DNA from 4 places in the Kribbella sp. NPDC104218 genome. Region 1 is predicted to be linked to each of the others. Evidence: riboswitches for the same ligand, from Rfam matches in the RefSeq annotation. Region 1 holds a riboswitch; each other region holds the start of a gene.

Region 1 (7,085 bases):
GCGTACCGGCGGGTGGCGAGCAGCGCCTGGACCACCATCGCGGTGGCGTCGGTGTCGCTGACGCAGGGCGTCGTCCCGAAGACGATCGGGAAGCCGCCGTCCGCGCATTGGGTGCTGACGGCGAAGTTCACCGCGGCCGCCGGTACGCCGCCCGGCGTCCGCTTGAGGGCGATGATGCCGAGCGACTGCGAGAAGGCGTTGCTGTAGTCGCCGAACGCCGACTTGTCCGAGATCCGGCCGGACGGCGTGACGAGCGCGCGCAGCCGGGCCGGCAGGTCGACGCCGCCGAAGGTCGCGGGGTTGAGCCCGCGGACCTGCGCGGCGAGCGTGAGCTTCGCGGTGCCGCCGGCGTACGACTCGTCGACGCCGTCGCCGACGTAGCCGGACAGGATCTCCGGCCGGGCGAGCCAGGTGGTCGCCTTGGCGGCGTTCGTCCCGGACGACTTGGTCGCGGCGAAGGCGAGGACGGCGTCGATCGTGAGCCCCTGGTCGGGGAACTTCTCGCCGCCGAAGTCGGCCTCGAACCGCTCGCCGTCGACGAGCTGGCGAGCCAGCCAGCCGGAGGCGGCGGCCGGCTTGGCCGAATGGGCGGCGGCGGTGGCCGCCGGGATCGCGACCCCGGCGGTGAGAACGAGCAGCGAACTGATGAGCGGGCGGAATCTCATGGACGGATGAGCCTTTCGGTTGGGCGGTTACAGCTCCGCGCGCAGGAGGCGCGCGGCGGCAACGAGGTTGGTCAGGGCCTGGGTGACCTCGGGCCAGGCGCGGGTCTTCAGCCCGCAGTCCGGCGTGACCCAGAGCCGGTCCGCGGGGACGACGGTCAGAGCGGTCCGGAGCAGCGCGACGATCTCCTCGGTACTCGGGACGCGCGGCGAATGGACGTCGTACACGCCGAGCCCGACGGCTCGGGAACCGTCCAGGACGTCGGCGATCGCGAGGTGGGATCGGGCCGCCTCCAGGCTGATCACATCGGCGTCGAGGTCGCGGATCGCCGGCAGGATGTCGCTGAAATCGGCGTAACACATGTGGGTGTGGATCTGCGTCGTCGCGCGCACCCGGCTGGTTGTCAGCCGGAACGCCTCGGCCGCCCACTGCAGGTAGGCGGGACGGTCGGCCCGGCGCAGCGGCAGCCCCTCGCGCAACCCCGGCTCGTCGACCTGGATGATCGGGATGCCGGTGATCTCGAGGTCGACCACCTCGTCGCGCAGCGCCAGCGCGACCTGGCGCGCGGTCTCGGCGCGGGGCTGGTCGTCGCGGACGAACGACCGGTTCAGCATCGTCACCGGACCGGTCAGCAGCCCCTTCACCGGCTTGCCCGAATGGGCCTTCGCGTACGTCGTCCAGCGGTAGTTGATCTGCGTACTCCGGTACACGTCGCCGGCCAGGATCGGCGGCCGCACGTACCGCGTCCCGTACGACTGCACCCAGCCGTTCTGCGTGGTCACGAAACCCGACAACGGCTCGGCGAGATAGCGGACGAGATCATCGCGCTCCGGCTCGCCGTGCACGAGCACGTCGAGGCCGATCTCCTCCTGGAACGCGAGGATGTCGCCGATCTCGCGCGCGATCCGTTCGTCGTACGCCGGTTGGCCGAGCGCGGCCCGGGCGCCGCGCAACTCGTCGGTCTGCGGGAACGAGCCGACCGTGGTGGTCGGGAGCAAGGGGAGCGCGAGCGCGGTCTGCTGGGCCGCGCGGCGTTCGGCGTACGGCGTCGCGCGGCGCAGGTCCGCCGGCCGGATGGACGCCGTCCGCGAGCTCACGTGCGCCTTGTTGGTGAGCGGGGAGCGCCGCCGGGCGCGGTAGGCCGCCTGATTGGCGGCGAGCTCACCCGCGATCGCGTCGGCGCCGTCGAGCAGGCCGCGCCGGAGGATCGCGAGCTCGCGGACCTTCTGCCGGGCGAAGGCGAGCCATGGCCGGACTTCGGGGTCGAGCTCGGGCTCGGCGTCCAGATCGAGCGGCACGTGCAGCAGTGAGCAGGACGTCGACACGTCGAGCCGATCGGTCAGCCGGGACAGGCGCTGCAGCGTGCTCAGCGACTTCGCCAGGTCGTTGGCCCAGATGTTGCGCCCGTCGACCACACCCGCGACCAGGCGCTTGCCGGGCAGCGGGCCCAGCTCGGCGAGGGCACCGGCTGCGGTGAAGTCGAGGGCCAGGCCGTCGATCGGCGAGTTGGCGAGTACCGGAAGCGATTCGCCGAGTCGGCCGAAGTACGACGCGACCAGCAACTGCGGCCGGTCGGTCAGGCCGCCGAGGAAGCGGTACGCGTGCTCGACCGCGGCGAGCTCCGCGGCGGACCGGTCCTGGACGAGCGCCGGTTCGTCCAGCTGGACCCACTCGGCGCCCGCGGCGCGCAGCTCGGCGAGAACCTCGGCATAGACGGGCAGCAGCCGGTCGAGGAGGTCGAGCGCCCCAGGCCGGGCCAGCAGCAAGTAGGTGAGAGGACCGAGCAGCACCGGCCGCGCGGTCAGCCCGCTGGCCAGCGCCTCCTTCAGCTCACCGACCTGTTTGCTCGCGTCGGCGGCGAACACGGTGTCCGGGCCGAGCTCCGGGACGAGGTAGTGGTAGTTGGTATCGAACCATTTGGTCAGCTGGAGCGGCGCGACGTCCTGCGTGCCGCGGGCCATCGCGAAGTACGGGTCACCGCCGCGGTACCGGTCGGGGATCGCGCCGACCATGACGGTCGTGTCGAGGACGTGGTCGTAGTACGAGAAGTCGCCGGTCGGGACCTCGCCGACGCCGTCCGCGATCAGCTGCCGCCGGCTCGCGGCGCGCAGGGCGGCGCCGGTGGCGTGCAGCTCCGCGGCGCTGACGGCGCCCTGCCAGTGGCCTTCGACGGCCTTCTTCAGCTCGCGGTTCGGCCCTTGGCGGGGCCAGCCGTGGACAGTGCTGAGTGTCAAGGGTGCTGCCTTTCGACTGACCGTCCCACGCGGTCACCGGAGGACCACGGACGCCGCGCGTCCGTGGGCAGTGGCAGGTCTTCGGACTCGTGGGCGTGTCCAGACGCGGACCCCTACTGGCCGTCGCTTCCCAGGCCGTTGACCCAGTGCTCGATGACGGCGTTCGTTCCCACTCACCGCTGCGGGGCAGTCCCGGATTCGCACCGGGTTCCCTCTTACGACGACCCGCCTGGCGGACGGGCCGAACCACATGCCCCACCAGCCTATGCGGCCGCGCAGTGACGTGCGCCATGTCTGTCCATCCTCGACATAGTTGGACGTCCTACTATATTTTTGCGGCATCCCCAGGCGATCGACCGGCACGCCACCGCGTACCCGGGCGGTCCGTCCTGCCCGCATGCGAAAGGTGTCAGCCATGACCATTGAGCTCCACCATTTCCTCGACGGCAAACCGGTTCCGGGCACCTCCGGACGCTTCGCCGACGTCTTCGACCCCAGCACCGGCGCCGTCCAGGCCCGGGTCCCCCTCGCCTCGGCGGACGAGGTCGCGGACGTCGTCCGCTCGGCCGCCGCCGCGCAGCAGGAGTGGGCCGCCTGGAACCCGCAGCGCCGGGCCCGGGTGCTGATGCGCTTCCTCGACCTGGTCCGCGCCGAGGAGGACGAGCTCGCCCGGACGCTGTCGTCCGAACACGGCAAGACGATCTCGGACGCGCGCGGCGACATCCAGCGCGGCCTGGAGGTCGTGGAGTTCGCGATCGGGATCCCGCACCTGCTCAAGGGCGAGTTCAGCGACAGCGCCGGGACCGGGATCGACGTCTACTCGATGCGGCAGCCGCTCGGCGTGGTGGCCGGCATCACGCCGTTCAACTTCCCAGCGATGATCCCGCTCTGGAAGGCCGCGCCGGCCATCGCCTGCGGTAACGCCTTCGTGCTCAAGCCCTCCGAACGCGACCCGTCGGTGCCGCTGCGGCTGGCCGAGCTGTTCGCCGAGGCCGGTCTGCCGCCGGGCGTCTTCTCGGTCGTGAACGGCGACAAGGTCGCGGTCGACGCGTTGCTGACCGATCCGCTCGTCGAGGCCGTCGGGTTCGTGGGCTCGTCCGACATCGCGCAGTACGTCTACTCGACCGCGGCCGCGCACGGAAAACGCGCGCAGTGCTTCGGCGGCGCGAAGAACCACCTGATCGTGATGCCGGACGCCGACCTCGATCAGGTCGCCGACGCGCTGATCGGAGCGGGGTACGGCTCGGCGGGAGAGCGCTGTATGGCGATCTCGGTCGCCGTCCCGGTCGGCGAGGCGACGGCCGACGCGCTGGTCGCCAAGCTGGCCGAACGGGTCCGGTCGCTCAAGGTCGGCGCCGCGCACGACGAGACCGCGGACTTCGGCCCGCTGGTCACGGCCGAGGCCGTCGACCGGGTCCGCGCGTATGTCGAGGCCGGTGTCGCCGAAGGCGCGGAGCTGGTCGTCGACGGCCGGGAGCTCACCGTGCCCGGCTACGAGAACGGGTTCTTCCTCGGCGGCTGCCTGTTCGACCACGTGCGGCCCGAGATGCGGATCTACCGCGAGGAGATCTTCGGCCCGGTGCTGTCGATCGTCCGCGCGCGGGACTACGCCGAGGCGCTGCGGCTGCCGAGTGAGCACGAGTACGGCAACGGCGTCGCGATCTTCACCCGCGACGGCGACACCGCTCGCGACTTCACCGCCCGCGTGAACACCGGCATGGTCGGGGTCAACGTCCCGATCCCGGTACCGATCGCGTACCACACGTTCGGCGGCTGGAAGCGGTCCGGTTTCGGCGACCTGAACCAGCACGGACCCGACGCGGTGCGCTTCTACACCAAGACCAAGACGGTCACCTCGCGCTGGCCGTCGGGGATCAAGGAAGGCGCCAGCTTCGTCATCCCGACGATGAGCTGAGGCGGCGATGCGACTGACCGAGGAGCAGCGGGCGGTCCGGGAGACGGCGGCGGGTTTCGCCGCCGAGTATCTCGCGCCGCACGCGGTGGAATGGGATCGGGCCAAACACTTTCCCGTCGACGTCCTCCGCAAGGCCGCGGAGCTGGGCATGGGCGGGCTCTACCTGCCGGACGACGTCGGCGGTTCCGGCCTCGGCCGGCTGGACGGCGTCCTGGTGTTCGAGGCGCTGGCCACCGGGTGCCCGTCGATCGCGGCGTACATCTCGATCCACAATATGGTGGCCTCGATGATCGACCGGTTCGGCACCGTTGCCCAGCGCAACCGTTATCTGCCGCGGATGGCGGCGATGGATGCCCTGGGCAGCTATTGCCTGACCGAGCCGGACGCCGGATCGGACGCCGCCGCGCTGACGACCCGGGCCCGCCGCGACGGCGACGAGTACGTGCTGGACGGCGTCAAGCAGTTCATCTCCGGCGCCGGGACGGCCGAGGTGTACGTCGTCCTCGCGCGGACCGGGGGAGCGGGGGCGCGCGGGATCTCGGCGTTCGTGGCCGAGCGCGACACCCCTGGGCTCGAGTTCGGGCCGAACGAGGTCAAGATGGGCTGGAATGCGCAGCCCACCCGGCAGGTCACGTTCGACGGCGCCCGGGTTCCGGCCACGGCGCTGCTCGGCGCTGAGGGCGAGGGGTTCAAGGTCGCCATGTCCGCGCTGGACGGCGGTCGGCTGAACATCGCCGCCTGCTCGCTCGGCGGCGCGGAAGTTGCCCTGGGCAAGGCGATCCGGTACCTCAGCGAGCGCGCGGCGTTCGGGGCCCGGTTGTCCCAGGCGCAGGCGCTGCGGTTCCGGCTGGCCGACATGCGCACCGACCTGGAGGCCGGGCGCACCTTGCTGTGGCGAGCGGCGGACGCGCTCGACCAGCGGGACGCCGGGGCGACGCAGCTGTCCGCGATGGCGAAACGGTTCTGCACCGACGTCGGATTCGACGTCGCGAACCAGGCGCTGCAGCTGCACGGCGGCTACGGCTACCTGGCCGAGTACGGGCTGGAGAAGATCGTCCGCGATCTGCGGGTCCACCAGATTCTTGAAGGCAGTAACGAGATCATGCGGGTGATCATCGCCCGCGAGATGTTGCGGGAGGCATCATGAGCGACGTGCTGTTCGTAGTCCACAGCGGGATCGGGCGGATCACCCTGAACCGGCCGCGGGCGCTGAACGCGCTGACCCACGGCATGGTCCAGGCGATCACCGAGCGGCTCGCCGCGTGGCGCGACGACCCGGCCGTCCGCGCGGTCGCGATCGACGGCGCGGGGGAGCGCGGGCTCTGCGCGGGCGGCGACATCCGGTCCATCTACGAGGACGCGAAGGCCGGCGGTACGGCGTCCCTGGACTTCTGGGCCGACGAGTACCGGCTGAACGCGATGATCGCGCGCTACCCCAAGCCGTACCTGGCGATCATGGACGGACTCGTGATGGGCGGCGGCGTCGGCGTCTCCGCGCACGGCAGTCTGCGGATCGTCACCGAGCGGTCCCGGATCGCGATGCCGGAGGTAGGGATCGGCTTCGTCCCCGACGTCGGTGGCACCTACCTGCTGTCCCGGACGCCGGGGTACGTCGGCGTCCATGTCGCGCTGACGACCGCGCAGCTGTCGGGTGCGGATGCGATCCATTGCGGGCTCGCGGATCACTACGTCCCGGCCGATCGGCTCCCGGACCTGTTCGACGCCTTGAGTTCGCGGACGCCGCACGCCGCGCTCGCGGTCGTCGACGAACCGGCGCCGGCCAGTGCGCTGGCCGGGCAGACCTGGATCGACGAGTGCTACGCGGCCGACACGGTCGAGGAGATCCTGGAGCGGCTGCGCGACGGCGGCCCGGCGGCCATCGCCGCGGCCAAGGAGATCGAGACCAAGTCGCCGACCGCGCTCAAGGTCACGTTGCGAGCTCTGCGGTCCGCCGCGCGGCTGCCTGATCTGGAGTCGGCGCTGGTCCAGGAGTTTCGGATCGCGCGGCACGCGCTGTCCGCCCCGGATCTGGTCGAAGGCGTCCGGGCCCAGATCATCGACAAAGACCGCTCGCCGCGCTGGTCGCCGCCGAGCCTGGCCGAGGTGGACGACGCCACCGTCGCCGCCTACTTCGCGGGCGATCCGGCGTCCGACCTGAGTGGGGTGACCCGATGACGATCGCCTTCCTCGGGCTCGGCAACATGGGCGGCCCGATGGCCGCGAACCTGGTCCGGACCGGTGCGCACGTGGTCGGCTACGACCCGGTGGACGCG
Region 2 (7,085 bases), on a different contig from region 1:
AGGATGCGGGTGCCGGGTGGGAAGTGAAGGCCGTCGTGGAGGAGGTTGGCGAGGGTGTCGGCCTGGTCGGCGAGGCGGCGGGTTTCGGCGGCGGTGTAGCCGTGGACGTAGTCGGTTCTCATGGTTCCACGGTCGCGCGACAATGGTCCGGTGGACAGGTCCAATAGTGGGGCGAACGAGCAGTCCAAAGGGTCGGCCGACTTCCTCCAGCTGAACCCGGCGGAGGCACCCGCGGGCGGGCTCGCGGACTGGCTGACCGACCAGCTGCGCGCGGCGATCGCGGACGGACGGCTGCCGATCGGGAGCCGGTTACCCGCGAGCCGGCGGCTGTCCGACGAGTTGCACGTGTCCCGCGGCGTCGTCACCGAGGCCTACCAGCGCCTGACCGAGGACGGTCAGCTCGCGGGTCGCGGTCGCGCCGGCACGGTCGTTGTCGCGGCTCCCGCCGTCCCGCCGCGAGAGCGCCGCAGCTCGGTACCCGTGCCCGTCATCCACGCCCCCGGCCTCGACATCTTCGACACCCTCCGCGCGGCCCCCTGCCGGATCGACCTCACCCCCGGCGTACCCGACTTGGCCGCCTTCCCCCGCGCCGCCTGGCTGCGCGCCGAACGCGCCGTCCTCAACAACCTCGAAGCCACCGCCTTCGGGTACGGCGATCCGTCCGGTACGCCGGCCCTCCGGCGGGCCATCGCCACCTGGATCGCCCGCTACCGCGGCATCGCCGTCCACCCGGACGAGGTGATCGTCGTCGCCGGCGTCTCACAGGCGATCGGTCTGCTCGCCCAGCTCCTGCTCGGCCGCGGGATCACCGCGGTCGCCGTCGAGGACCCCGGCTCCCTGGGCTCCCGCCAGCACCTGCAGGAGTGGGGGCTGACGACGCCGCCGATCCCGGTCGACGACCGCGGCGTCCAGGTCGACGTCCTGCGGGAGTCGGGCGCGAAGGTCGTGATGGTGACGCCGGCACACCACTTCCCGACCGGCGTCGTCCTCGAAGGCGAACGCCGCCGCGACCTGCTGCGCTGGGCGGCTGACGGCGGGCTGATCTTCGAGGACGACTACGACGCCGAGCACCGCTACGACCGCCCGCCCGTCCCCGCCCTCCGCTCGATGCTCGCCGACCAGATCGTGTACGCCGGCAGCATCTCCAAACTCCTCGCGCCCGCCCTCCGCATCGGCTGGATGGTCCCGCCCGCGGCGTACCGCGACGAGCTCATCGCCCTCAAACGCCGAGCCGACCTCGGCAACGCCGGCCTCCCCCAGCTCACCCTCGCCCACCTCATGACCTCCGGCGACCTCGAACGCCAGCTCCGCTACGTCCACCGCCGCCACCGCACCCGCCGCGACGCCACCGTCGCCGCCATCACCAAACACTTGCCCACCGCAACCATCCACGGCGCCGCCGCCGGCCTCCACCTCACCATCACCTTGCCGCATCCCCTGGACGACGTCCACCTGGCCACCCGAGCCCTGGCCGCCGGCATCAAAGTTCACCCCCTCTCCTGGCACACCCAACTCCCCACCGCCCCCGGCCTCGTCCTCGGCTACGCCGCCCGAACCCCCACCGACCTCACCCAAGCCCTAACCACCCTCGCCGACCTCCTCCACGAGAGTTAGGGAGTTGGTGCTTGTTTGGGGATGGGGATTACCAGGGGGGTGGCGGTTTGGGGGTCGGGGACTATTTGGGCGGGGAGGTTGAAGACGGATTGGACGGTGGCGGGGGTGATGACTTGGGTGGGCGTGCCGGTGGCGGCTATGCGGCCGGCTTTGAGGGCGATCAGGTGGTCGGCGTAGCGGGCGGCGAGGTTGAGGTCGTGGAGGACGAGGACGACGGTTTTGCGGTGGTCGCGGTTGAGGGTGCGGACCAGGTCGAGGATTTCCAGCTGGTGGGCCAGGTCGAGGAAGGTGGTGGGTTCGTCGAGGAGCATGGTCTCGGCGTCCTGGGCGAGGGCCAGGGAGAGCCAGACGCGTTGGCGTTGGCCGCCGGAGAGTTCGTCGAGGGGGCGGTCGGCGAGGTCGGCGACGCCGGTGGCTTCGAGGGCGGCGGTGACGGCTTGTTCGTCGGCGGGTGACCACTGGCGGAACCACTTCTGGTGCGGGTGGCGGCCGCGGCCGACCAGGTCGGAGACGGTGATGCCGTCGGGGGCGACGGGTTGCTGGGGGAGCATGCCGAGGTGGGTGGCGAGTTTGGCGCCGGTGAGTTGGGAGAGGTCGGTGTCGTCGAGGTAGACGGTGCCGGCGCGGGGTTTGAGGAGCCGGGCCAGGCCGCGTAGGAGGGTGGATTTGCCGCTGGCGTTGGCGCCGACGATGACCGTGATCTGCTCGCGCGGGATCAGGACCGAGAGCTCGTGGACGACGGCGCGGCCGTCGTAGGCGAGAGTGAGAGTGTCGGCACGGAGTTCGGACATGTCAGCCTCCTCGGCCGATGCGGTTGGCACGAGCCATCAACACGAGCAAGTACGGCGCCCCGAGGAACGCCGTGATGACGCCGACCGGGAGCGCGGTCGGCGCGAAGATCTCCCGGGCGACCAGGTCGGACGCGACCACGAGCAACGCACCCAGCGCACCAGCGGCTAGCAACCCAGCGACCCGCTCCCGAACCAGCCGCCGCGCGAGCTGCGGCGCTACCAGCGCGACGAACGCCACCGGCCCGGCCACCGCGGTCGCCATCGCCGCCAGCGCGACCCCGATCGCAATCAGCAGCGCCCGCGACAACTCAACCCGCCCGGCCAACGTCCGCGCCAAGTCATCGCCCAACTCCAGCAACCGCAGCTGCCGCGCCGAAGCCAAGGCCACCGGTAACAACACCACCAGAGCAACCCCGATCACCCAAGCATGCGACCACGTCCGCCCAGCCAGGCTCCCGGCCAACCACTGCGAAGCACTCTTCGCCGCATAGATATCCGCCAGCGTCAGCAAGTACGCCGTCGCCGACGAAATGATCGCCGTCACGCCGATCCCCACCAGCACCAGCCGATATCCGGAGACCCCGCCCCGATACGCCAACAGATAAACAGCAATTGCCGACAGCAACGATCCCGCCAGCGCTCCGGCCGGGATCCAGCCACTCCCGAACACCGTGATCATCAGGACGGCGGCCAACGCGGCCCCGGCGTTCACCCCGATCAGATCCGGGCTCACCAACGGATTCCGCGCCAGCCGCTGGAAAATCGCCCCCGACACCGCGAACGCCGTACCGACGCCGATCCCGACCAGCACCCGCGGCAGCCGGTTGTTCACGATGATGTCGTTCAGGATCAGCGTCCCGTGTCCGGCCAACGTGTCGAGCACCACCGGCAACGGAATCCGGTAGTCCCCCACCGTCAACGACACCGCGCCCACCACCAACGTGAGCACCCACGCGACGATCGATCCCACCAAACTCGCGACATCCACCCGAGTGGACACGGGCCCTACCCGCACGGTTCTCACAGTTCCGCCGTACGCCGACGCCGGACCAGCGCGATGAACAACGGCGCCCCGATCAGCGCCGTGATGATCCCCACCTGCAACTCCGCCGGCCGAACCACCACGCGCCCAACCACGTCCGCCAGCAGCAACAGAGCCGGCGCCAGCACCATCGACCACGGCAGAATCCACCGATAGTCCGCCCCTACCAGGCTACGCGCCACATGCGGTACGGCGAGACCCACGAACCCGATCGGCCCCGCGATCGCCGTCGCCGTCCCCGCCAGCACCATCACCGCCAGCCCGGCCACGACCCGCACCAGCAGCACCCGAGTCCCCAACGACTGCGCCAGCTCGTCCCCCAACGCGAGCTGGTTCAACGACCGCCCCAGCACCAAGGCCAACAAGATGCCCACCGCAACAAACGGCACTGCCTGCGTGACCACCGGCCCGGACGCCATCGTCAGCGATCCGACCACCCAGAACCGGAACTCGTTCAACGTCGACAGATCCGTCAGCGTGATCGCCGACGTCACCGACCCGAGCAGCGCCGAGATCGCCGCACCCGCCAAGGCCAGCTTCACCGGCGTCGCACCGCCCCGCCCGATCGCGCCGACCAGATAGACCACGACGGTCGCCACCAACGCGCCACCCATCGCGAACCACACGTACGCCGTCAGACTCGTCACCCCGAGGACGCCGATCGCCCCGACCACCGCCACCGCCGCACCGGCGTTCACCCCGAGAATGCCCGGATCCGCCAGCGGATTCCGGGTCACGCCCTGCATCAGCGCGCCCGCCAAACCGAGCGCCACCCCGACCAGCAGACCCGCGACGGTCCGCGGCACCCGCAGATACCGGATCACCCGATCGTTGTCGCTGCCGCTGAAATCCGCGAGGGCCAGATAGACGTCATGCGCGCCGAACCATTGGTTGCCGACGCTGAGCGACAGCAGCACGGCCACCGCGAGGACTCCACAGCACAACAGCAGCCCGGCCGCTCGCCAGCCGCCGCCCTTGATCATTTGAACAGGTCGGCGTGAATGGTCTTGGCGATGTCCTCGGTCGTGTAAGCGCCGCGCACCCCGGCGGAGTGGTTCGCGAACAGCCACGGCACCACGTGCTTGTTCCGCACCGCCTTCAGGTTCTGGTACGCCGGATTCGCCAGAATCCGAGCCACCTCTTGCTGCGAGGACGCCGGCGTCAGCGCGGCATCGCAGCACCCGCTGATCAGGATGTAGTCCGGGTTGCGCTTGATCAGCTCCTCGACGCCGACCTTCACGTTCCGCTTCGACGTCAGGTCCGCGAAGGCGTTCACCCCGCCGGCCTGCTTGATCAGCACGGTCCCGAAGTCCGGACCGCCGGACACCGTCAGCCCGCCGCCTTCCATCCCCGGCCGCAGGATCGCGACCGTCGGCTTCGGCGCGTCCTTGACCTTCGCCGCGACCGCCGCGATGCGCTTCTCCTGATCGGCGATCACCTGCTCCGCGCGCTCCGAGACCCCGAACAGCTTGCCCAGGTCGCGCAGATCGGCGTACACGTTGTTCATCGAGACGCTGGCCGGGTCGATCGCCTCGTCGCCCTTGCCGTCGGCGGTCGGGCAGAGCGGGCTGAAGATCCAGGTCCGGACGCCGAGGTCGGACAGGCTCTTCCGGCTACCGAAGCTCTCGTCGCTACCGCCGCCGGCGCTGAACACGTCGTTGAACCCCGAGAGCACGAAGTCCGGGTTCGCGGCGAGCAGCTCCTCACGGCTGGGCAGATTCTTGTAGTACTTCGCCTTGGACTGCGCATCGGCGTACTCCGGCAGCACCTCGGAGTCCAGGTACGCCGTACCGACCAGGCGGTCCGAGATCCCCAGCGCGTGGGCCATCTCGATCGCGGGCTGGTACGCCGCGAACACCCGCTTCGGCGGGCCGTCGACGGTGACGTCGATCCCGCAGTTCTTCACAGTCGTCGCGCCCGGGCCAGGGGCGTCGGCAGTCGCCGAACTGCCACACCCGGCCACCAGACCCAGCAACACAACCGACATGACGGATGTACGCAGCACGGAACCGCTCCTCCAGCACCTCGTGGACGGATCATGCCGTGGCCGGTCTCCTGGCTGACGGGACTGCGTTCACCGACCTGGTCTTCCCAGCAAGCACCAGTGACCTCCCCGAAGGGAACGGTCGGTCAACTCCCGATCACAGTGGCGAGGGCCGCGCCGGTACCGCACCGGCTTCCCGTACACCACGGCGGCGCCACAGTAACACCCGCGACGCGGTCGCACGCCGAAGTGTGGTCAGCGGTACAACCGGGCTACTGCCAACGCCAGCTGGGTCATCGCGTCCGGGTCCACCGCGCGGGCCGGCAGCGGCACCAGATCGACCAACTTGTCCTCGCCGAACCGGATGCTGGTCCGCCCGGTAGCGGAGTCGACGTACGCCTCCTCGCCGAGCGGGATGGTTTGCGCGGTCGGCAGCTTCCGGAAGGCAGTCATCAGCGCTATCGCCTGCGATGTACGCCGAGCCGACGTCGTCAGCACGCCGTTCGTGGACACCCAGCCGCAGACCAGGTCGCCACGCTCGTTCTCGCCGTCCCGCCGGTACGTCGCCTGCGCACCCATGACCTTGGCCACGGCCGCAGTCCCACGCTCGCAGCCGTCCCGGACGATCATCGGCTCCGGATCCGGCACGCCCGGCACCTGCCGGACGACGTCCTGCGCGAGGACGACGTACTGCGCCAGCGTCGCCTTGGGCCCAGCGACCTTGTAGAGCCGCCCCCGGAACAGGAACACCACGGACGTCGCGGTCCCGAAACCGCCTTCGCCGACGGCCGCGGGCTGCCCCTTCAACGCCTTCTGCTGCTGAGCCAACGTCGACTTCGTCGCCAGCTGCAGCGACACCCCGACCCGCAGGACCGGCCCGTTCGGCAGCTGGCTCAGCTGGAGCTGACAGACGTCGTACGTGATCGGTACGCCGAACTCGGCCGGCACCGGCTTCGGCTGGATCTCCACCAGCGGCACCGAGAGCGTCGACTGCACCAGCGCCTGATCCATCCGCACGCAGAGCGTGTCGGCAACCTTCGCGGACGGCGGCGTCGACGGAGTCTCAGTCGGAGTCTGGCTCGGCGTCGTCGGCACCGACACCAGCGGCGGCACGCTCGGCGCCGTCTCCTGGCCAGGGCCACCACAGCCAGCGGCGACCACTGCGAGCAACACGAACGGAACTGCCGGACGGATACGCATGGTGCAACAAAGCCTACGCTTCGTTCGCCTCTCCGGCGGCGCGCAGCTCGCGTTCCCGGACGGCGTGCTCGTCGGTGCGCGCGTCGTACCGCCAGAAGTCGCGTAAGGCAGCAGCAGTGGCAGCGACTCCGGCGACGCAGAGGATGCCGCCGCTGACGATCGACGTCCGCACGGTGGTCAGGTCAGCGACCAGACCGGACCGGCTCTGGCCGCCCAGCGGGCCGAGCATGTAGGAGAGCATCTCGATGCCGGCCAGTCGACCGCGCATCTCGTCCGGAATCGTCTGGTTCCAGATCACCGACCGGAAGAGGCCGGACACCATGTCGGACGCGCCGGCCAGCGCCAGGAAGACCAGCGCGAACCAGATGTTCGGCGCCAGCCCGGCGATGCCGATCGCCGCACCCCAACAGATCGCTGCCAGCACGACTGCTCGGCCGTGGTGATGAACGCGCTG
Region 3 (7,085 bases), 110 kb from region 1:
GGCCTGGACGCGGACGACCGGCCGCGACGTCCCGGACATCGCCGGCGTCGACCTCACGCTCACCGAGCTCCAGGTCGACGCCGAGGTCCGCGTCGTGGTGACGATCGACCATCACGCCGCCGACGTCGGCCGGGAGGTCCACGAGGCGGTGGTCGCGGCGCTGGAGAGCGCGACCGGGCGACCCGCCGCGGTGCGGATCCGCATTGTCGGCTTCGAGCTCGAACCCCGCTACACCTGACCCGCCGTGACGTACATCGCATCGGCCGCGCACCGGTCGGGATGGTAGAAAGGCTGCGTCAACGTCCGCGGTCCGCGGATGCCCGTGAGCGGAGAGGAGCGAGGCCCATGCGTCCTCCGGGCTCCCTCAAGCCGCTCACGATTCTTCCCCCCGGGTAGGTTCCGCACCCGACGCCACCGGCCGCACGGCCAGGTGGCCTTTGGCATGCCCTTTTCTGCACGGCTGCCGCAACTCTCCGACCCGTCGCCATGTCGTGGAAGGGACATCGATGACGAAATTTCGCGTCACCTACGCAACCCTCAGTGCGGACAACGAAGATCTGCACACCGCGTACGAGCAAGGCCTCGCCACCGCGCAGGACTGGCTCGGCGCCGACCTGACCGGCTTCGTCGCCGGTAAGCCGCTCGGCGGTCAGGAGACGTTCCGGATCACCAGCCCCGGCGATCCCGAGCTGACGCTGTGCAGCGTGCACAGCGCGACTTCGGCGGACATCGACGCGGCGGTCGCGTCCGCGAAGGACGCCGTCCGCGAGTGGTCCGGGCGGCCCTGGCAGGAGCGCGTCGACATCCTGATGCGCGCCGCGGACCTGATCAGTGAGCGCTCCAACGAGCTGGCCGCGCTGATGTCGCTGGAGGTCGGTAAGAACCGGCTCGAAGCACTCGGCGACGTCGAGGAATCGGCCGACCTGATCCGGTACTACTGCCAACAGTTCACCGCCAACGACGGTTTCGTCCGGCCGATGGAGCAGCTCTCCGACGCCGAGCAGACGACGAGCGTCCTGCGTCCATACGGCGTTTGGGGCGTGATCAGCCCGTTCAACTTCCCGATGGCGCTGGCGGCCGGGCCGGCCGGTGGCGCGCTGGTCGCCGGGAACACCGTTGTGCTCAAGCCGAGCCCGCAGGGGACGTTCACCGCGGTCAAGCTCTACGAGTGCCTGCGCGACGCGGGTCTGCCCGCCGATGTCCTGCATCTGCTGCCCGGCGGTGACGAGGTCGGGCGCCTGCTCGTCGCGCACCCAGGCGTGGACGGGCTGACCTTCACCGGCTCGTACCAGGTCGGGATGGAGATCTACCGCAGCTTCCCGACCCCGTACCCGAAGCCGGTCGTCTGCGAGATGGGCGGCAAGAACCCTGCGATCGTCTCCGCGAAGGCCGATCTGGCGACGGCGGTCGCCGGGATCGCGCGATCCGCGTTCGGCTTCACCGGTCAGAAGTGCTCCGCTTGTTCGCGCGTGTACGTCGAGCGCTCGGTGTACGACGAGTTCCTGGCCGGGCTCGCGGCCCGCGCCGACGAGCTGGTGACCGGTGATCCGACCCGGCGCGACGTGTTCGTCGGCCCGGTCATCGACGCGGCCGCGGTCGCCCGGTACACCGCCGCCGTCGCCCATGCCGCCGAGGTCGGCCGGGTTGTTGCTGGCGGCAACGTCATTGACGGCAACTACGTGCAGCCGACGGTGGTGACGGGGCTGCCCGCGGGCGACCGGTTGCTGACCGATGAGCTGTTCGTTCCGTTCGTCGCGGTGCAGCCGGTGGACTCGCTCGACGAGGCGATCGAGCTGGCGAACGCGACCGAGCTCGGCCTGACGGCCGGCTTCTTCTCGGCCGACGACGCCGAGGTCGACGACTTCCTGAACCGGATCGAGGCGGGTGTCGTCTACGTCAACCGCGCGGCCGGTGCGACCACCGGCGCCTGGCCCGGCGTCCAGCCCTTCGGCGGCTGGAAGGGTTCCGGCAGCTCCGGCAAGGCCGGTGGCGGCCTGTACTACGTCCAGCAGTTCCTTCGCGAGCAGTCCCGAACGGTGGTGGCCCGATGACCCAGACGATCCCGACGACCCCGGCCGAGCGGTCCGTCCCCGAGTGGCTGCGGGAGCGGCCGGTGCCGGACCTTCGGACCGCGATCCCCGGCCCGCTGTCGAGCGCCGTCGTGGAGCGCGATCTCGCGATCACGAGCCGGTCGCTGCCGCGCGCGTACCCGCTGGCTCCGCGGCGCGGTCACGGCTGCGTGATCGAGGATGCCGACGGCAACCTCTTCCTCGACTTCAACGCCGGGATCGCGGTGAACTCGACGGGGCACTGTCACCCGACGGTCGTCGCCGCGGTGCAGGAGCAGGCCGCCGAGCTGCTGCACTACTCGGCGAGTGACTTCTTCCTGCCGATCTACAGCCAGATGTGCGCGGCCCTGGCCGAGACCGCGCCGATGAGCGGCCCGGTGCGGGTCTTCTTGTCGAACTCCGGCGCCGAGGCGGTCGAGGGTGCGCTGAAGCTGGCTCGCTATGCGACCAAGCGCCCGTACGTGATCAGCTTCTACGGCGCGTTCCACGGCCGGACGATGGGCGCGGTGACGCTGACGGCATCGAAGTCCAAGTACCACAAGGGATTCGGGCCGCTGCTGCCCGGCGTCCTGCACGCGCCGTACGGCGACGACAGCACGTTCGAGCACCTGGAGAACACGCTCTTCCGGTACGAGGTCGCGCCGGACGAGGTGGCGGCGATCTTCGTCGAGCCGATTCAGGGTGAGGGCGGGTACCTGGTCCCGCCGGCCGGCTGGATGGCGCGGTTGCGCGAGCTGTGCGACCAGCACGGGATCCTGCTGATCGCCGACGAGGTCCAGTCCGGGGCCGGGCGGACCGGCAAGATGTGGGCGATCGAGCACACCGGCGTCGAGCCGGACATCCTGATCAGCGCGAAGGGGCTCGCGTCCGGGCTGCCGCTGGGCGCGTTCATGGCGCGGGCCGAGCTGATGGAGAGCTGGCCGGCCGGCGCGCACGGTTCGACGTACGGCGGGTCGCCGGTCGCGTGCGCGGCCGGGCTGGCGACGCTCGAGGTGATCCGGTCCGAGGGGCTGATGGCGAACGCGATCCAGGTCGGGCAGCTGCTGCTCGAGGGACTGACGAAGATCCAGGCCGAGCACCCGGACAAGATCGTCGACGTCCGCGGGGTCGGGCTGATGATCGGCGTCGAGTTCGCCACGGCGGACCAGGCGGCGGCGGTGCAGAGCCGCGCGTTCGAGAGCGGGCTGCTGGTGCTGGAGTGCGGAGAGAGCGCTATCCGGCTTTCTCCGCCGCTCGTGGTCACCGCCGAGGAAGCTCAGAGAGCGCTCTCGCTGTTCGCGGCCGCGGTCGCCGGCTAGTCGAGTGACCGGCGCCGTCTTCTCCCGGGCCGCCGGCCGCGACCTCCCGGTCGTGGCCGGCGGCAACGGGGCGGAACTGTTCGACACCACCGGGCGCCGCTACCTGGACGGCGCCGGTGGCGCGATCGTGGTCGGCGTCGGGCACGGCTCGGCGGAGGTCGCCGACGCGATCGCCGCGCAGGCCCGCCAGGTCGCCTACGCGCACGGGACGGCGTTCACCTCGGCGAGCCTGATCGAGTACGCCGAAGCGCTCGGCCCGCTGCTGCCGGTCGACGACCCGTACATCTACCCGGTCTCGGGCGGCAGCGAGGCCGTGGAGACCGCTCTCAAGCTCGCTCGCGCGTATCACCTGGCGCGCGGCGAGGACCGTTCCGTGGTGATCGGGCGGACCGGGGCGTACCACGGCAATACTCGCGGCGCGCTGGACGTCTCCGGGCGGGCCGGGCTGCGCGCGCCGTACCAGCCGTGGTTGGGGTCGGCGGTGCACACGACGTCGCCGTACGAGTACCGCTGCCCGTTCCCGGAGTCGCATCCGGTGGGCTGCGGGGTGCGGCATGCGGAGGCGCTGGAGCGGATGATCGTCGCGCAGGGGCCGGCGAACGTGGCCGCGTTCATCGCGGAGCCGATCGCGGGGGCGGCGCTCGGGGCCTGCGTGCCGCCGGACGATTACTGGCCGGCGATCACGGCGGTTTGCCGGAAGTACGGCGTCCTGGTGATCGCGGACGAGGTGATGACCGGGTTCGGGCGGACCGGGCGGTGGTTCGGGTGCGATCACTGGGGAGTGCGTCCGGATCTGCTGGTCGCGGCGAAGGGCGCGGCGTCGGGGTATTGGCCGTTGGGGTTGACGGTGTGCAGCGGTGCGGTGCACGACGCGGTGCAGGCCGGTGGGTTCGTGCATGGCTACACCTATTCGCATCACGTGGTCGGTGCTGCGGCCGGTCTCGCCGTACTCCGGATCTTGCAGCGGGAGCGGCTTGTGGAGGCTTCGGACGAGCGCGGGGCTCAGCTTGCCGCCGAGCTGCGTGCGGAGCTCGGCGGGCATCCGGCGGTCGGCGATATTCGCGGACGAGGGCTACTCCAGGCGATCGAGCTGGTCGCGCCGCCGGGTGCGGAGCGGAACGACGGACCGAGAACGGGTGCGAAAGCGCTCTCTGGCGATCTGACGCCGTTCTCACGGAGTGCGCGCGTCGCCGAACGGGTGGTCGCCGCGGCCAAGGACCTGGGGGTGCTGCTCTACCACTCGACAGGATGTGCCGACGGGACGAACGGCGACCTGCTCGTCCTCGGGCCACCGCTCGTCATCACGCCCGGTCAGGTCAGCGAACTGGCTCGCGCCTGCGCCGCCGCCGTCCATCAGGTCCTGGATGACTGAGATTCAAGGTAAGATTTCTTCAACTTTCCGGTGGCCGCCGGAAAGCGTGACTTGTCACGACCCGACGTGTGGGGGGAAGCCGGTCGAAACCCGGCGCTGACCCGCAACCGTAGGCGGAGCGCGAGCTCCGCGAGCCGGAATGCCTCACCGCCGGGCCTGCGAACTCCACCACCCGTCGTGGTCTACGGGCGGAGTCCGGGCGGCACCCGGTTGTATCCCAACCGGCCTGCCGGCCCCTGGGCGACGCGCGCGACCACCCGCCCGAATCCAGGTCCCATGCGCACCCGCCCAGCCCGGTACTTCGTTCAACGCGTCGGTGCCCTCGTCGCAGCCGCGCTCCTGCTGACTCCGACACTGGCAACCACCGCCAACGCCTCCGAACGCTCCGAGGCAGCGGCGTCCACGCAGGCAGCCTCGGCTGCGGCTTGGTTGGGTGGGCAGCTGGTCGATGGGGCCATCCCCGGGTTCTCGGGGCCGGACTGGGGGCTGACGATCGACACGCAGTGGGCGTTGATCGCGGCGGAGGCGGATCCGAAGGTCATTGCTCAGGTGGTGGGGGCGGTGGCTGCACATGTGCCGGACTACGCAGGCCCGAGCTGGTACCCGAACGAGGATGCCCGGATCGCCGGTGCGACGGCGAAGGTGTTGCTGGCGGCGGTGACCGCGGGGAAGGACTACCGCAACTTCGGCGGCCGCAACATGCGCCGCGAGACGCTCGACCTGATCGCGGGAGCGGACGCCGGTGTCGAGGAGGGCCGGATCCGCGACAAGGAGACCGGCAACGACGACTCGAACATCTTCAGCCAGTCGCTCGCGGTGATGGGCCTGGCGCGCGCGGGCGGCGTCCCGCAGAACGCGGTCGACTACCTGATCCGCCAGCAGTGCTCGGCGGGCTTCTTCCGGATGTTCTACAACGACCTGAAGTCGTGTGACGAGGGCGGCGGCGCGCCGGACGGCGACGGGACGGCGATGGCCGTGCAGGCGCTGATGACCGCGCAGAACTTCGGCATGGGCGGCGTCGACGACGAGATCCGCAAGGGGCTCGAGTGGCTCAAGTCGGTGCAGAAGGAGGACGGCTCGTTCGGCGGCGGCGTCTCCACCGAAGGGTCGAACTCCAACAGCACCGGCCTGATCGCGCAGACCCTCGCCGCCGGCAGCGAGTACGAGGCGTACCGCAAGGCCGAGGGCTGGATGATCCGCCATCAGCTGACCACGGAGAACGCGGGCAACACGCCTGCCGCCCCGCACGTCGGCGCGATCGCGTACAACTCCGAGTCGCTCGGCCAGGCGTTGCGCGACGGCATCGACATCGGGATCGACCAATGGCGGCGCGCCACTCCGCAGGCGATCTTCGCGTTCGCCCCGGTCCCGTTCGCCGACCTCGCCTGGACGGACCCGAACCCGCCGTCCCCCACCCCGACGCCGACCGTCACGATCACCGCGACGGCGACCGTGACGACCCCGGGCCCGACCGTCACGAAACCCGGCCCCACGATCACCAAACCGGGCCCGACGGTCACCAAGCCCGGCCCGACCGTCACCAAGACCAACACGCTGCGCCCGCCGCCGCTGCCCCGGCAGACCGTGACGCAGCGGCGGATCGTCGTCACGCAGGTCACCGCGCCGCCGCTCCCCCGCGCCACGACCACCGTCACCAACAACATCCCTGGCCCGTCGTCCACGACGACCGTCTCGGTCACGCCGCCGCCGACCACCGTGAGCGCGACGCCGCCACCGCCGTCCATCGGTCAGGCCAAGTCGGCTGATGCCACGGTCAGCTACCTGCAGAGCAAGCTGATCGGCGGGAACCACATCGAGGTCGACCGCAACGGCTCTCGGTACGTCGACTACGACGCGACAGTGAGCCTCGGCCTCGCGCTGCGGCAGTCCGAGAAGCTGACCGGCACCGTCGGCGCGATTTCGGCGCTGATGGCGCAGCCGGACGCGATCGCGGCCTACGCGTACGGCGTCCCGTACGACCAGCCCGACGCCCGGTACGCCGGGCCGCTCGCGAAACTCGTCCTGCTACTCGCTCTCGGCACGAAAGATGCTGCCGGCAACGAGTTGGCCAATCAGCTGGCCGCCCGGATCCAGGGTGACGGGCGGATCACCGATCTGACCAAATCCGGTGACCAGTCGAATCTCACCAGCCAGGCGTACGGCGTCCTCGCGCTCCTTGCCGCCGGCAAACAAGACGAAGCCAAGCGGGCGATGGAGGCGCTGCTGCGGCAGCAGTGCGGCGATGGGTCGTTCCCGGCGCAGTTCGGGCCGGCCGAGCAGAAGTGTCAGACCGGCGACATCGCGAGCACCGCGATCGCCGTCCAGGCGCTCAACGCGGTGCGGCCC
Region 4 (7,085 bases), 550 kb from region 1:
AGGTCGACGGCGGCGACGAGGAAGATCTTGTCGGCGCCGACCCACTCCATGTGCAGGAAGCTGACGGACTCGATCTCGTGATGTTCGAGCAACGCCCGGAGAGCGCGATCGTGAGCGACCGGGCTGACGGTCTCGCCGGTGAGGAAGTCCATGTTGCGGCTGATCAGGAAGAGCGCGACGAAGCCGAGCAGCAGGCCGACGACGGTCGAGCCGATCGCGTCCCAGGCGGCGTTGCCGGTGAGCTGGTGCAGGAAGATGCCGAGGGCGGCGACGACGATCCCGATCAGCGCGACCAGGTCCTCGACGAAGACCGCGCGCAGAATCGGGTTGGACGTCGTCTTCACGTAGTGCAGCGGCCGGACGTGCCGCAGCGACGCGGCCGACCGGGTCTGCCGCAGCGCCTGCGCGAACGAGATCCCTTCGAGGACGAAGGAGACGCCGAGGACGGCGTACGCCCAGGTGTACGACGCCTCTTCGGCCTCGCCGTTGCGCAGTGACTGGATCCCGTGCCAGATCGAGACCGCGGCGCCGACCGTGAACAGGCCGAACGCGGCGAACATCGACCAGATGTAGCCGATCCGGCCGTAGCCGAGCGGGTGGCTGGCATCGGCCGGCTTGCCGGCCCGCCGCTCGCCGATCAGCAGGAAGACCTCGTTCCCGGCGTCGGCCCAGGAGTGCGCTGCCTCGGCGACCATCGATGCGGAGCCGGTGATGGCGGCGACGACCGACTTCGCGACGGCGATCAGGACGTTCGCGGTGAGCGCCACGATCACGGTGAGCAGACTCTCGCTGGTCTCGCCGTCCGCGGTCGCTGTGCTCACGCGACGACAGTAGTCCGTGTCCCGCCGCCACTTGTGGACCGGACACGCCGCGTAACCGTGCCGCGGTCCGCGCCGCTTCCTAGACTCGGTGGTGCCGTTGGAGTCCCGGGAGGCGCCGATGACCGCTGAACCACGTCTCTCGGACGATCGGTCCGAGGTTGCACGCATCCTCTTCGAGCTCGCCGTACCCGGCCTGCTGCAGAACGCCGGGGAGGACGCCGAGCCCCGGCGGATCGAGTACCGCGAGGAGCCGGTCGCTCGCGTGCTCGGCGGTCACCTGAGCGCGGCTCAGCTGGACTACGTGACGCGGTCGATGGCGCCCTGCCCGCCGTACCTGGTGACGTCGGCCGAGCACCGGATCACTTGGCGCGACAGCCGCGGGATCGTGAACGTCGCGCACACCGGCCCGCTCGGCGCCGTCGTCCCGGTCGTCGCGCGGGAGGCGACGCTCGAGCTGTGGGCCCGGCTGGCGGCCGACTCCGAGCTCCAGCGCCGGACCGCAGAGCTGCCGGAGAGCGCGATCAAGTTGCTGGCGGCAACAACCACCGACCGGACGGCGCTGGAGGTGTTCCGGACCGGGGTGGACGCGGCGGCGCGCACGCTCGTCCAGCATGCGTTCCTGGTCGCGCAGACGCCGTACGGCGATGCGGCCGAGTTCGCTCGCGGGATCGCGGAGAGCGCGATCTTCGACTCCGTCGCGACGACTTGGTACTGGGGTCTGCAGGCGTCGACGTACCGGCGCGGCATGATCCCGGCGTCCTTTCTCACCTTCGCCGGCCGCGTCCGGTACTCGGTCGACACGGTTGTCGCCCTCCGCGCCATGAAGGACGCCCAGCTCGCGCGGGCGCAGGATACGGAGCTGGAGCCGCTGCCGAGCGCCGTCCAGTACAGCCGCCTAGCGCCCGGCGAGCGACCGCGTTGTCTCGCCCGCACGCCACAGCTGTACGACGGCGGCCGGGCCAGCGTGCTGGCCGTGGTCGCCGACACGTTCGTGGAGACCTTCGTCCGGCTGCTCGACCGGGTCGAGGTCGCGCCGGCGGTGGTGGAGCATCCGGCGGCGCTGCCGAGCGCCGACGCGGAGGTGTTCGAGGTGCCCGACATGACCTGCAGCCACTGCACGCGGACGATCACGAAGGTGCTCGGCGAGCTCGGCGTCGAGCCGCCGGAGTTCGACCTGGTGACCAAGAAGGTGGTCGCGGTGTTCCCGTCCGCCGAGGTGCGCGAACGCGGGTTCGAGGCGATCCGGGCGCGCGGGTACACCGTCGTCCCGCTGCAGGACTGAGAAAGCTCGCGAGAGAGCGCTCCCTGACGTGAGACAAGCCACGGCCGCGGCGGTCCGGCGGCGGTAGGGTCGGGGTATCGATGGTTCGTCCCGGCTCCGGCCGGGACGAGGCAAGAGGGAACCCGGTGCGAATCCGGGACTGCCCCGCAGCGGTATACGGGAACGACCGCCGTCATCAGCACTGGATCAGCCGATCTGGGAAGCGACGGCCAGTAGGCGCCGGCTCCGGCCGGCTCGCTCGTGAGTCCGAAGACCTGCCATCGGTCCGTGCGCCGTCCGGCGTACGGGGGATCGGAGCCTCGTGGGAGGGCTCGCCCGCACCAGCGGCCGAGCTCTGCCCGCGAACGGTCCCTTGACACGCTCGCGAGGAGAGAGACGTGAACACTGCGACCACTGTGCTGGGCTACCCGAGGATCGGGCCGCGCCGCGAGCTCAAGCACGCCGTCGAGAAGTACTGGGCCGGCAAGCTCGGCGCCGATGAGCTGGCAGCCGTCGCCCGGCAGTTGCGGGCCGACACCTGGACCGACCTGACCGATCGGGGTCTGGACACCGTCCCGGCGAACACGTTCGCCTACTACGACCAGATGCTCGACCACATCCAGCTGGTCGGCGCGGTGCCGGCGCGCTACCGCGAGCTGGGGCTGTCCGCGCTCGATACCGCTTTCGCGATGGCCCGCGGGCGCGACGAGATCGGCGCGCTGGAGCTGACGAAGTGGTTCGACACGAACTACCACTACCTGGTTCCGGAACTGGACGAGACGACGTCGTTCGCGCTTGATGCGAGTAAGCCGCTGGGTGACCTGGCGGAGGCCAAGGCGCTCGGGGTGACCGCACGGCCGGTCTTCATCGGCCCGCTGACCTTCCTGCTGCTGTCCAAGCCGTCCGCGGCGGCTGGGGCCGACTTCGAGCCGATCGCGCTCGCCGACCGGCTGGTCGAGGTGTACGCCGAGCTGCTCGGCCAGCTGGCCGACGCCGGAGCGGAGTGGGTGCAGCTCGACGAGCCGGCCTACGTCCAGGACCGGACGGACGATGAGCTGGCCCTGCTGGAGTCGACGTACCAGCGGTTGGCGGCGCTGCCGAACCGGCCGAAGCTGGTCGTAACCACGTACTTCGGCGACCCGGGTGCGGCCCTGCCGTTGCTGGCGGCAACAGATGTCGAGGGGATCGGGGTCGACCTGGTCTCCGCGCCGGGGCTGGTGGACCGGATCGCCGCGCTGCCGGCGTTCCAGCGCAAGACGCTGTACGCCGGATTGATCGACGGGCGGAACGTCTGGCGGGGAGATCTCGGGGGAGCGCTCTCTCGCGCCGCCGTGCTGCTCGGGGCGGTCGGCGAGCTGGTGATCTCGACGTCGAGCTCGCTGCTGCACGTGCCGTACGACGTGGACGTCGAAGCCGAGCTGGACCCGCGGGTCCGGGAGCGGCTGGCCTTCGCACGGCAGAAGGTGGACGAGGTCGTGCTGCTCGGCCGGGCGCTGCGCACGGACGACGGCGTCCTCGCGGATGTCGCTCGGCGCCCGGCGGACGGGGTCCCGTCCGCGGTCGAGTTCGGCGCGGACGCGGCGGTGCAGGCTCGGGTCGCGGCGCTGCAGGCGGCGGATCGGCTGCGAGCGCCGTACGGGGAGCGCTCTCTGGCTCAGGAAACGCTGGACCTGCCGCCGTTGGCGACGACGACGATCGGGTCGTTCCCGCAGACAGGCGACGTCCGCAAGGCCCGGGCCGAGCTGCGGACCGGCGCGATCACGGCGGCGGAGTACGACGAGCGGATGCGGGCCGAGATCGGGCGAGTGATCGCTCTCCAGGAGGAGATCGGGCTGGACGTACTCGTCCACGGTGAGCCCGAACGCAACGACATGGTCCAGTACTTCGCCGAACAGCTCGACGGCTACGCGGCGACCGAGCTCGGCTGGGTGCAGTCGTACGGGAGCCGGTGCGTGCGACCGCCGATCCTGTACGGCGATGTGTCGCGGCCGCGGCCGATGACGACGGAGTGGGCGGCGTACGCGCAGTCGCTCACGCCGCGACCGGTGAAGGGGATGCTGACCGGGCCGGTGACGATGCTCGCGTGGAGCTTCGTGCGCGACGACCAGCCGCTCGGCGTCACGGCCGACCAGGTGGCGCTCGCGCTGCGCGACGAGATCGCGGACCTGGTCGCGGCGGGGATCCGGATCGTCCAGGTCGACGAGCCGGCCCTGCGTGAGCTGCTCCCGCTGCGGGAGGCGGATCACAAGGCATACCTGGAGTGGTCGGTCGGATCGTTCCGGCTCGCGACCGGCGGGGCGCCGGCCGACGTGCAGATCCACACGCACCTCTGCTACTCCGAGTTCGGCGCCGTCATCGCCGGCATCGACGGGCTGGACGCCGACGTCACCACGATCGAGGCGGCTCGCTCGCGGATGGAGGTGCTCGCCGATCTGGCCGACATCGGCTTCCAGCGCGGTGTCGGTCCGGGCGTCTACGACATCCACTCGCCCCGCGTCCCGGATCTGGCCGAAACCCAGGCCCTCCTCGACGCCGCTCTCAGCTCCATCCCCGCCGCTCGCCTGTGGGTCAACCCCGACTGCGGCCTCAAGACGCGTGGTTACGCCGAGGTGGACCCCGCTCTCCGCACCTTGGTAGCCGCCGCCGAGGCAGCTCGCCAGCGCAGCTGACAGACCTGAGCCCACCCCCGGCTGGGGGTGGGCTCAGGTGTTCAGACGCTGCGAAGGACGCTGACCACGACGCCGAGAATCGTGGCGTTGTCTCCGTCGATGACGGAGTAGGCGGGGTTGCGCGGCTCGAGGTACACGTGGTTGTTGCGGCGCCGGTAGACCTTGACGGTCGCCTCCTCGTCGATCATCGCGGCGACGATCTGGCCGGAGTGCGCCTCCTGCTGCTGGCGGACGACGACGATGTCGCCGTCGCAGATCGCGGCGTCGATCATCGACTCACCGCGGACGCGGAGCCCGAAGACGTTACCGCGGCCGGTCAGCCCGCGGGGGAGCTGCATGACGTCGTCGACGTGCTCGATCGCGGAGATCGGCGTCCCGGCGGCGATGTCGCCGACGACCGGAACCGGCACGTTGTCCTCGTCGGTGGCCCGGGCGGCCGACTCGGGCAGGAACATCCGGACGTCGATCGGCCGCGAGACCGAGGGGCTGCGGCGCAGGAAGCCCTTGTCCTCCAGGCTAGCGAGGTGCTTCGAGACCGAGGACGACGACCGCAGCCCGACCGCGTCGCCGATCTGCCGGCTGCTCGGCGAGTAGCCGTGCCGATGCACCCAGTCCCGGATCACCACCAGGATCCGTTGTTGCCGTTCCGGGAGGGCCGCCGCGTCGAGGTCGCCGAACAGGTCGAGATCAGTCACCGCGAAATCCTAGGCCGAACCTCCCGCCCCACCCTCGACCGACCCGCCCTTCCCCGCACCCAACCCACCCGCACTCGCGGATCCTCCTTGCAGGTTGCTGCAAATCCCGTGCCGCCGCCCCGGCCCGGCACCTACGATCGGCCGCGTGACCCAGCCTCCGGACGCCGTGCTCACGGCCTTCGGCGCCGATGCCCCGCCGCAGCTCCTCCCCGGCGGCCGCGGTCAGACCTGGCGGGCAGGCGACACCATCCTGAAGCCGGTCGACTTCGAGCCGGAGACCATCTGGCGTTCCGAGCTGCTCAGCACGCTGCCGACGGCACCCGACTTCCGCGTCCCGCGACCGATCCCGAGCCGATCCGGAGCCTGGGTCGTGGCCGGTTGGGAGGCGAGTGCGTTTCTCGACGGGCGAACCGACGTGAGCCGACCGGACGACGTCCTCGCCGCTGGGCAGGCCTTTCATGAAGCGGTGGCTGGGCAACCGCGCCCAGCGTTCCTGGACTTGCGCGACGACCCCTGGACGTACGGCGACCGGGTGGCTTGGGCAGAGATTGCGGGCGGTGGGAGTTCGGCGTACCGAGCGCTGGTCGAACCGCTGCTGGCTGCTCGGCAGCCGGTGGCGGCGCAGCCGCAGGTCGTCCACGGTGACCTGGCCGAGAACGTGATGTTCTCGGCGGGGCAGCCGCCGGCGGTCATCGACTGGGCCGTGTACTGGCGGCCTGTCGGCTGGGCCTCGGCGGTCGCGGTCGTCGACGCGCTCTGCTGGTACGGCGCACGGCCGGAGCTGATCGAGCGTTGGCGGCACCTGCCCGAGTGGGGACAGATGCTGATCAGGGCGCTGATCTATCGGATGGCGACCGATGAGTCGGTCGGTGGTGAGGCGGCGTGGACGCCAGAGCGCCGGCGCGTTTATGCCCCGGTGATCGGGTTGGCGATAGGTGAAGGAGATCGGGGCTAGTGCGGGAGGCTCTTCGACAGGAGTCGGGGGGTGGGGTTTGGTGGTGGTGTTGCCGTCGAGGAGTGGGGAAGACTTGTGAGGCTGTTCGGAGCTGGGGGGCTGACGCTTGCCCTGGGGCTGGTTGGCGGGATCGCGGCGGGTGGGCCGGCGATGGCCGAGGAGGTACGCACGGTTTCGTACCGGGGGTTCGAGGTGCGGGTGCCGGCCGGTTGGCCGGTGGTAGACCTCGAGCGGGAGCCGACGGCTTGTGTGCGGTTCGATCGGCCGGCGGTGTACGTGGGCCGCAGCTCGGGGCAGGCTGACTGCCCGGCGCACCTGGTCGGGCGGAGCGCCGGGCTGGTGCTGGAGCCGTTGACTGCCGGGAAGGTGTCGTCGCCGGGGCTGCTGCGGCGAGCGGTGCCGGAGGCCGGGGTGCTGGCGACGGCGTACTACGAGCCGGGTGCGGAGCGGGCCGCGGGCGCCGTACTGGCGACTGGGCGCGCGGCGGCCGGCGCGAAGGCGATGGCTGCGCCGCGGGCTGCGGCGGTGGAGCCTTCGGTGGTTGCTACGGGCAACTTGAGTGGGGAGGCGTTCGACACCTGTACGGCGCCGCCGCAGGCGACGATGGACGCGTGGCAGCTGGCGTACAAGGCGATCGGCGTCTACATCAGCGGGGCGATCCGGGGCTGCGACCAGCCGAACCTG

The links. Region 1 has a riboswitch for cobalamin ahead of metE (5-methyltetrahydropteroyltriglutamate--homocysteine S-methyltransferase). Riboswitches for the same ligand answer to the same signal wherever they lie in the genome.
Region 2: linked by a shared signal. The riboswitch ahead of ACZ6ZD_RS11280 (ABC transporter substrate-binding protein) and the one ahead of metE (5-methyltetrahydropteroyltriglutamate--homocysteine S-methyltransferase) in region 1 are both predicted to bind cobalamin.
Region 3: linked by a shared signal. The riboswitch ahead of ACZ6ZD_RS25270 (prenyltransferase/squalene oxidase repeat-containing protein) and the one ahead of metE (5-methyltetrahydropteroyltriglutamate--homocysteine S-methyltransferase) in region 1 are both predicted to bind cobalamin.
Region 4: linked by a shared signal. The riboswitch ahead of metE (5-methyltetrahydropteroyltriglutamate--homocysteine S-methyltransferase) and the one ahead of metE (5-methyltetrahydropteroyltriglutamate--homocysteine S-methyltransferase) in region 1 are both predicted to bind cobalamin.

What each region holds. Positions count from the first base shown of each region.
Region 1 covers NZ_JBVJMQ010000003.1:152,689-159,773, forward strand. The annotation lists gene ACZ6ZD_RS25720 (hypothetical protein) at 1-665, opposite strand, end outside; gene metE (5-methyltetrahydropteroyltriglutamate--homocysteine S-methyltransferase) at 693-2,897, opposite strand; cobalamin riboswitch at 2,953-3,163, opposite strand; gene ACZ6ZD_RS25730 (CoA-acylating methylmalonate-semialdehyde dehydrogenase) at 3,313-4,812, shown strand; gene ACZ6ZD_RS25735 (acyl-CoA dehydrogenase family protein) at 4,820-5,959, shown strand; gene ACZ6ZD_RS25740 (enoyl-CoA hydratase/isomerase family protein) at 5,956-6,987, shown strand; gene mmsB (3-hydroxyisobutyrate dehydrogenase) at 6,984-7,085, shown strand, end outside.
Region 2 covers NZ_JBVJMQ010000001.1:2,377,400-2,384,484, reverse strand. The annotation lists gene ACZ6ZD_RS11305 (methyltransferase) at 1-122, opposite strand, end outside; gene pdxR (MocR-like pyridoxine biosynthesis transcription factor PdxR) at 151-1,614, shown strand; gene ACZ6ZD_RS11295 (ABC transporter ATP-binding protein) at 1,611-2,405, opposite strand; gene ACZ6ZD_RS11290 (FecCD family ABC transporter permease) at 2,407-3,405, opposite strand; gene ACZ6ZD_RS11285 (FecCD family ABC transporter permease) at 3,426-4,430, opposite strand; gene ACZ6ZD_RS11280 (ABC transporter substrate-binding protein) at 4,427-5,452, opposite strand; cobalamin riboswitch at 5,476-5,654, opposite strand; gene ACZ6ZD_RS11275 (hypothetical protein) at 5,687-6,631, opposite strand; gene ACZ6ZD_RS11270 (MFS transporter) at 6,645-7,085, opposite strand, start outside.
Region 3 covers NZ_JBVJMQ010000003.1:44,204-51,288, reverse strand. The annotation lists gene ACZ6ZD_RS25290 (Asp23/Gls24 family envelope stress response protein) at 1-238, shown strand, start outside; gene ACZ6ZD_RS25285 (aldehyde dehydrogenase family protein) at 507-2,051, shown strand; gene ACZ6ZD_RS25280 (aminotransferase class III-fold pyridoxal phosphate-dependent enzyme) at 2,048-3,367, shown strand; gene ACZ6ZD_RS25275 (aminotransferase family protein) at 3,372-4,739, shown strand; cobalamin riboswitch at 4,754-4,905, shown strand; gene ACZ6ZD_RS25270 (prenyltransferase/squalene oxidase repeat-containing protein) at 5,016-7,085, shown strand, end outside.
Region 4 covers NZ_JBVJMQ010000003.1:707,498-714,582, forward strand. The annotation lists gene ACZ6ZD_RS28030 (cation diffusion facilitator family transporter) at 1-821, opposite strand, end outside; gene ACZ6ZD_RS28035 (heavy-metal-associated domain-containing protein) at 940-2,103, shown strand; cobalamin riboswitch at 2,168-2,379, shown strand; gene metE (5-methyltetrahydropteroyltriglutamate--homocysteine S-methyltransferase) at 2,481-4,751, shown strand; gene lexA (transcriptional repressor LexA) at 4,793-5,446, opposite strand; gene ACZ6ZD_RS28050 (TIGR02569 family protein) at 5,592-6,401, shown strand; gene ACZ6ZD_RS28055 (DUF1906 domain-containing protein) at 6,477-7,085, shown strand, end outside.